Regions from separate parts of the Corynebacterium sp. HMSC071B10 genome, predicted to be linked through region 1. Evidence: predicted binding sites of a transcription regulator. Region 1 holds the regulator's gene; the other holds the start of a gene.

Region 1 (3,841 bases):
CGATATCGTCGATCGAGCCGAAGCTGACCAGGTAGTCGTTGCCCAGCTTGGAGGAATCACACATCACCACAACCTTGCGAGCGTTGGTTACCATGGCCTGCTTCACCGCTGCCTCCTGCGCGTCTGCGGTGGAAAGCCCGTGGTCGATGGTGAGTGCGTTCGTGCCGATGAAAGCCACGTCGGCCCGCAGGATGGCGAGCGATCGCAGCGCGATATCGCCGACGACAGCCTGGGTGATCGCGCGAACGTTGCCTCCGAGCAGCTGCACGTCCTGCACGTCGGCGCTCGAGAGGTCAAGCGCGGTGGGCAGCGAGTTTGTTACGATGTGGCACTCGCGTGCTGGCGGGTGTTTTGCCATGAGCGAGGCGAGCCCGTTGATCGTGGTGCCGGAATCTAAAAAGATCGAGCCGCCAGGCTTGTCTGGCACAAAATTCAGCGCGGCGCGTGCGATCGCGAGCTTCGCAGCAGAAGCGGTTCGGTAGCGAGCGTCGAGCGGGAACTCTGTGGTGAGGAACGATTGGCTGGCCACGGCACCGCCGTGCACGCGGTGGACCAGCCCCTCGGTGTCCAGCACAGCCAGGTCGCGGCGGATTGTTTCCGCGGTTACCCCGAACTTCCCAGCAAGTTCTGTGACGTTGACCCGTCCCTCAACTGCAGTCAGCGAGGCGATCTGCCGCCGACGTTCTTCTGCGTACACGGCGCTCCTTCGGCTCCTTTGGCACACTAAGCAAAAACCAACACGTTGACCGTATTGTTGCAAAAATCGGTGCCCGGTTACACCCTTTTACTTCCGTTTCCCCCGCTTTGGGGGCGGCGAAAGCCACACTTTGTGCGGCATGCCGACCCGCATCAGGGGTGATTTACAGGGTGCGGAAGACGGAGACGACGCGGCCCATGATCTCGGCATGCGTACCGTCGATAGGCGAGTAGGCGTCATTGTGTGGCAAAAGCCACACGCCGGTGGAGTCCTTGTGAAACTCCTTTACCGTTGCCTCGCCGTCAAGCAGTGCGGCAACGAATTCGCCCTCCTCTGCTACCGGCTGGGAGCGCACCACGACCCAGTCGCCGGGCAGGATGCCTGCATCCCGCATTGACTCGCCAACAACCTGCAGCATGAACAGGTCGCCGTCTCCCAAAAGCTCCTCGGGCAGCGGGTAGTAGCTCGTCACATTCTCCTCGGCGAGGATCGGGGAGCCGGCGGCAATCTGGCCGACAACAGGAACGTAACGCGCATTCGAAGCATCTTCCGGGGCCTCCGCCGCCGGAGCCTTCTGGCGCTGCTTTGTGTTGGGCAGGTGGCGGAGATCAACCGCACGCGGTTTGTTCGGGTCCCGGCGCAGGAAGCCCTTCTTCTCCAGCTCTTTGAGTTGGTATGCGACAGAAGACGTGGATTGTAGCCCCGCCGCATCTCCGATCTCGCGAATGCTCGGCGGATATCCGCGCAGCACCACCGCGTCCTGGATAACCTCCAGGATCCTGCGCTGGCGATCAGACAAAACGCTCATGTCTAAGTTCTTGTTTTCGGGTTTCTTGCGTGCCATGGGTGCTCCTTAATTGTGAAATTGGTGGCGCGTATCGCGCACTCTCTAACCTACCAGACAGGGCAAGGGTGTTCGACTTCTTCTTTGTGGGGTAGACAGCGTTGTGTTTGGGGTGCTATAAATCGAACACGTAACCTAATGTCGAACATATGGGCGCGAGACCGTTCGGTAATGTTCGTCCGGTTTTTAGAATGAAGAAAACGCACAAAGGAGCACAACAATGACCATCATGCACAACCACCCGTATTCGGTCGCTACGAGCGCGAAGTCACGTGGGTATCGCGGATACCCTGTTGCAGAATGGGACCTCATGGAACGAGAACTTTCTGCACGAGAGGTACGCCCTGTTCGAACGCTCAATGTTTCGACTCCGCAGCGAACCGAGACGAGGCCGCAAGCGCGATATATTGGGGATAGCGAAAAATTACAGTTCGAATCCCGCCGCGAAAAGCGCGAAAGCGTACTGGTGGGAATCGGACTTGGAATCGCGCTTATCCTGGGATCTGCAATTGGCGGCGTGTTCTCGCCGGAACAGTCAGGTCACACCTTGCCCACCGAGGCAGAGTTCGCCTTTTACGCACAGCATTAGGTTGCACTGTCTCTCTGGCTGCGGCACCGGGTAGCGTAGGCAAGCAAGAGGATAGATGCCTAGCTGCCGGAGGAGACCGCGATGTACTGCCCGTTCTGCCACCACGAACACTCGCGGGTGACCGACTCGCGCATGATAGACGCTGGTGCCGCAATTCGGCGCCGCCGCGAGTGCACCGAGTGCGGCGGCCGCTTCACCACGGTGGAGAAGGCGGTCCTGACAGTGGTGAAGAGAAACGGCGTGAGCGAGCCCTTCGACCGCGACAAGCTCATCGTGGGTGTGCGCAGGGCGTGCCAGGGCCGCGACGTGTCTGATGACGCGCTCAAACGGCTCGCGCAGCAAGTCGAAGAAACCGTCCGTTCGCACGGCAGCTCCCAGGTGCCCGCCAACGAGATTGGGCTGGCCGTCCTCGAGCCGCTGCGCGCGCTCGATGAGGTGGCGTACCTGCGTTTCGCGTCGGTGTACAAGTCCTTCGAGAGCGCTGACGACTTCGAATCCGAAATCCGGCTGATGCGCCGCCGCGACAAGGACGACTTCTAGGCACCTAGCGCAGCTTGTCCACCATCTTTTCGATCCGGCGGGCGCTGACTGGCTTCGGCGTGCCGAGCCGCTGCGCAAAAATACTCACGCGCAGTTCCTCGATGCGCCACAGTACGTCCTTGTACGCGCGTGTTTTTTCCCGCCCCGCTGGTAGCGTCTTGCGCTTCGCTTCCAGGTAGGCCTTTGCAGTGTCGATGACCTCCTGGCGGTCCGCATCGCGGTCCGGGTCCATCCGCATGTCCTCCAGCCGCAGGCGCATGGCCTCGATGTAGCGCGGCAAGTGCTGGAGGTTGACTAGCCCGTGGATCGTCAGCGCGTTCTTCGGGAGGAAAAACGCCAGCTGCGACTTCATGTCGTCGATGGCTGGGCCCTCCCACTGGGAAAGCTCGCTGGCCATGTTGGCGTACGCCACCAAGCCCGGTGTGACTCCTACCACCATGCGGCGCACTGCGCCCGGCACCTCCGGCTTGATACGCGCGACGAGTGCGTCGAAGTCTTCCGGCGTACGCACCGGCCCGCCGTGCTTGATCAGAAGATCGCGGATAGAGGCGACGCGGGCATCCTCGACCAAGCCCGCGGCACCGCCGTGTGGGTACTGGTCGACTGCGACCTTCTGGCGCAGCGGCAAGCCCTTCGTCATCTGCTGCGGGGAGACCGAGATCTTGCGCAACAGCATGGTCAGCGTCGCCGTCATCATTGAGGCATCCGCCGCGGCCTTGGTGGGGAAGACCTTCACGCGCACGCCATCGCGTGTCACCTCGAGGGCGGGGTAGGCGTCGACCTCGTTGCCGTCGATGGTGGTCGGCACCGTCTCAGGCACCTCGCCGAGCGAGTCGGCGGTCCAAGCTTGTACTGCCTTCGACTCGGAGGCGCGGCCCGCCTTGGACACCGACGACGAGATTTTGCCCGCCTGCCTGCGCTTGAGGGCATCGACATCTTTGTCGTGGTCGACGATGTCGCCACGGCGATCGATCGCGGCGAAGGTGACCCGCAGGTGCGCCGGCAGCCGGCTCGGGTTGAAGTCAGAGCCGTTGACCCCGCTTGCGCCGAGGCGTTGCAGGGCGGTGGCGAAGGCGTCGACAAGCGAGGGCTCCTGCGTATCCAAAAGCGGCAGCGCGCGCTGGGCGAAGTCGGGGGCGGGCACCACCGTGGTGCGGATGCCCTTCGGTAG
Region 2 (3,841 bases), on a different contig from region 1:
CGCCTGGAAACGAGCACCCCGCTCGAGTACGCGGCCGGCCAGGTCATCCCCGTCATGCAGGCGGATCGCCAGGGCGTGTGGAACTCGCTCGCGCCCGCGCTGCCGCCGAACGAGCTGGGGCAGGTGGAGTTTCACGTCCGCGACGAGCTGGACGTCGAGGTCGGCGACCACGTGACCCTCGGCACCGCCTACGGCCCCGTGCCGTTTCCCGAAGACAGCACTTCCCCGAACGAGCGCGTCCTGCTGATTGCCGACGGCACCGGCCTCGCCGCCGCCAAAGCGATGGTCTTCGAACTCATGGACCGCCCGGAGCGCCCGCAGGTGGAGCTGATGATCGGCGTCGAGCACGAGGACGAATTCTACGACCTGCAGACCTTCGCCTCGCTCGCCTCCAGCGCAGCCGCCCGCGACTGGCTCACCGTGACCTGCGTGGCCGAGCAGGTCATTGACCCAGAAAGCTCGGAGGCACCCGCGGTGTGCGAGGGGCTGCGCCGCGTCTGGGCTCCCCTCGAGCACCTCGCCGCGGCGACCGGCACGTGGTGGGGCCGCCGCCTCATCCTCTGCGGGTCGACCGCGCGCTGCACGTTGCTGGCCGACGCACTCCGTGAGGCCGGCGCACCGGCACCGCTGGTCATCGCACCCGACGCCGAGCCCGACTGGTTCTGCCAGCGAGCGCTTTAGAGATCATCGAGCGCGTTGTATTCGGCGAGCGTGAGCGCGGTATCGTCGCGTTTGGGGCGCTGGTAGTTCATCGAGACGTGCCTTGTCCCGTCCGGGAAGACGAAATGGTAGTCCGGCCCGTCGGCTTTGATCTCGATGTACTCGTCGGAAACAAGCGAATGGCACGCCGAACACAGCGGTATGAGGTTATCCAGGTCGGTGGCCCCGCCAGTAGCCCAATCATGGACGTGATGGACCTCGATAAACTTTGTGTGATTACACCCAGGTGTCGCACACTCCCCGCCCCACATGGTCATGAGCGCGTTGACCTGCCCGTCCGTGGCAAGACGCGACGCTCGCGACGTGTTGAGAATCAGCCCGTTCTCGTCGACCGTGTTCACCCGCACCATCGCGTTCGCCACGGCATGAGCCACGCTTGCCGACGCCGCGCTCCCTCCCACCGGCAGATAGGCCCCACCATCGACGGTGGTGACGATGTTGACGTGCGCGCCCGGTGTACGCAGGGGATTCTTCGGGCGCGAGCGGACGATGTTGACCATGCCCATGAACGCGGCCAGCATCACTCTGCCGGTGGGCATGCCGAATCCTGAGGAGGTCGGCATCGCGTCCAGCGTCTCATCGACGACATCACGGCCGACGACGTCTTGTAAATCGACGTCATGGTAGGCCAACTCACCGATCTTCAGCGCTGCGGCAACCTGCGCACCCTCCATGGGGCTGAGGTCGGCCCACAGGCCGAAACGGCCGTTTTTGCGCTCAGCGATGCGCACGTACGACTTCGGCTGTGCCTTCGCGGAGTCCTCATCATCGCGCTCAAGCAGCGCAAGCTCCGCCTCCAGCTGGTGGTAAGTGTAGTCGCGCGCCATATCGATAAGCAGTTGCTCATCATTCTTTGCCAGATACGGCATCAGGAGCCGGACCTTGGAGTAGTTCACCGCCCCGTCAGCAAAGGCACCGGCGAGTAGTTGATGGCGCGTGAGCTTCCGGGCAATACGCACATACTCGTGCGCGGTGGTTTGTGAAATCCCAAGGCGGCGAATGAGCCAACCTGCGGTCGTTTTCGCGCCACATTTTCGGGCAAGGCGCAAAGAGTCGAAGATTCCGATGTCGTAGAGGAGGCGGGCTTTATGGCGTGTGATGCCGCCGAAAGTTGCTTCGATTCGATCGGCAATGGCTTGCACCGCCTCCTGCTCGCTCATGTTTTCGTCCGTGATGGGCGAAGCCTCGGCCACAGAAATGGCGCTTTTGTTAGCTGTTTGAGTGTCGGTGGGAGTGGTCATGTTCGCGGTCTTCCCTTTAGGTGATGGACGTTTGAAAAGGAAGCGTAACAGGCCACCCGATCATGGCTCCCACCTGCGATAATGCGAGTTTTATAGCGAGTTATAAAAGCGCTTCTTAGACATCACAACCAGCCCTGCCACCACCATCACATGAGGGTCAAAAACTGCGCATTGCGCAGTTTTCTCAGGGCGCGTTCGAAGGTCGACCACGGAGCGAACAAACGTGCGCGAATAACTGCGCATTGCGCAGTTTTTTAAGGAAACTCCCCTACCGCATCGTCGTCGCGGCTTCGATCTCCACCACCGGCAGCGCCTTGCGCACCTTGGCGACGCGCGCGGGATCGATGTCCACGATGAGCGTTTCGGGCCCGTAGCCAGCCTCGGCAACCACAGTGCCGTCGGGCGCGGTCACCACGGAGTGGCCGATACCGGTCGGCCCGGATTCCTGCCCGGCCTTTTCCAAAAAGTCGGGGCGCGCCTGACCCGCCGCCGCGAGGAACACCCCGGAGTCGAGCGCGCGGGCGCGGGTGAGCAGTCGCCACTGCTCGAGCTTGCCCTCGCCGTCCGCCCAGCTCGTCGGCACGACGATGACTTCGGCCCCGCGGCGTGCGAGCTCGCGGAACTGCTCGGGGAAGCGGATATCAAAGCAGACGGCCACGCCCACCTGCACTCCCTCGTGCTCAAAGAGGACGAGTTCCTCGCCGGGGCGCACGGTGTCGGACTCGCGGTAGTTAAAGGCGTCGTAGGTGTGGATCTTGTCGTAGCCTTTATGCACGCCCCCACCGGTGATCAGCGCGGTATTGAAGACACGGTGGATCGTCTTGCCGTCCACCTCGCGGGTATCCGCCGGGCGGAAGGTCCCGGCGACGATGGTGGTGCCGGTCTCCGTTGCTAGCTCGGCGAGCTGCGTTGCGAACTCCCCATCCAAGTCTTCTGCCTGCGTGTCCAGGCGGCCCTGCCCGAAGGCCTGGCTCGTCGCCTCGGGCAGCACGATCAACGTTGCACCCTCCGCGGCGGCGTCGCGGATCAGCGGGGTAACAAGCGCCACGTTGTCACGCACGGAAGGGCCGGTGGTGGTCTGGATGCACGCGAGTTTCATCCCCCAACCCTGCCATAACTTAGCCCGGCGCGCGGCCCCTTGCGCAACCATACTTCATATATTACGGTTGCGACATGACCGTTTTAGTTATTTCAGAAGAGACCGCAACCAAAGCTCGCAACTATATCCCGGAAACCAAGCACTATCCTGCAATCCCGCTCCAACCATCTCACACCGCAGCCGCATTAACAGGCGCGCACACGGAACTTACACAGGGCATCCACCACACCGTGCGCGCGCTCGCCGCCCACCTCGAATCAGTCGCGGACTTCGCCGACACCGCCTGCCGCCTCGACGCCGAACTCGCGGGGAGGCTCGAGCATGCATAGCGCGACCTACCAGCCCGCGCTCATTACGGGGCAGCTTCGGGGAGCGGTGTGGGAGCTGGGGCGGGTGCGTGGGGACGTCGAGAAGCAACTGCGCAACGCCGAAGATGCAGCACAGGCGCTGCATGCCACGGGTTTCGCTGGCTCCGCCGCCGACGCCGCGATCGCCCGGATCCACACGCAGCAGACTTCCCTGCGCAGCCACCACGCCGAACTGACCCGCATCCGCACCATCCTGAACACCGCTGCCGAGCTGCACGAACGGCTTGACCGGCTCGCCGAACTCGCCGCGAGGTACGGGCACTACCGGATCATCCTCTGGCTCAACCAGCTTTCTTTTGTGTTGGATGAGGCGGCGGGCGACGCGCTGCGCACGAATATTCCGCATCACACGATCGACGAGCTCTTCCACCACCCCGACCAGACACTCGAGGAGCTGCACGCGGACCACGCCG

Evidence for each region. Region 1 encodes LexA, which represses DNA repair genes until DNA is damaged. Its sites were predicted from a motif close to CGAACANNTGTTCG; they were not measured.
Region 2: the regulator LexA is predicted to act here: its motif matches at 2,176-2,189, upstream of HMPREF2990_RS08425 (HNH endonuclease signature motif containing protein).

The regions. Positions count from the first base shown of each region.
Region 1 is NZ_KV818007.1:227,824-231,664, forward strand. Features, by position in the region: gene HMPREF2990_RS07735 (DeoR/GlpR family DNA-binding transcription regulator) at 1-697, opposite strand, end outside; gene lexA (transcriptional repressor LexA) at 861-1,541, opposite strand; gene HMPREF2990_RS12725 (hypothetical protein) at 1,762-2,130, shown strand; gene nrdR (transcriptional regulator NrdR) at 2,212-2,670, shown strand; gene hrpA (ATP-dependent RNA helicase HrpA) at 2,675-3,841, opposite strand, start outside.
Region 2 is NZ_KV818008.1:34,381-38,221, reverse strand. Features, by position in the region: gene HMPREF2990_RS08430 (ferredoxin reductase domain-containing protein) at 1-681, shown strand, start outside; gene HMPREF2990_RS08425 (HNH endonuclease signature motif containing protein) at 678-1,961, opposite strand; gene HMPREF2990_RS08420 (carbon-nitrogen hydrolase family protein) at 2,230-3,060, opposite strand; gene HMPREF2990_RS08415 (hypothetical protein) at 3,135-3,389, shown strand; gene HMPREF2990_RS08410 (alpha/beta hydrolase) at 3,382-3,841, shown strand, end outside.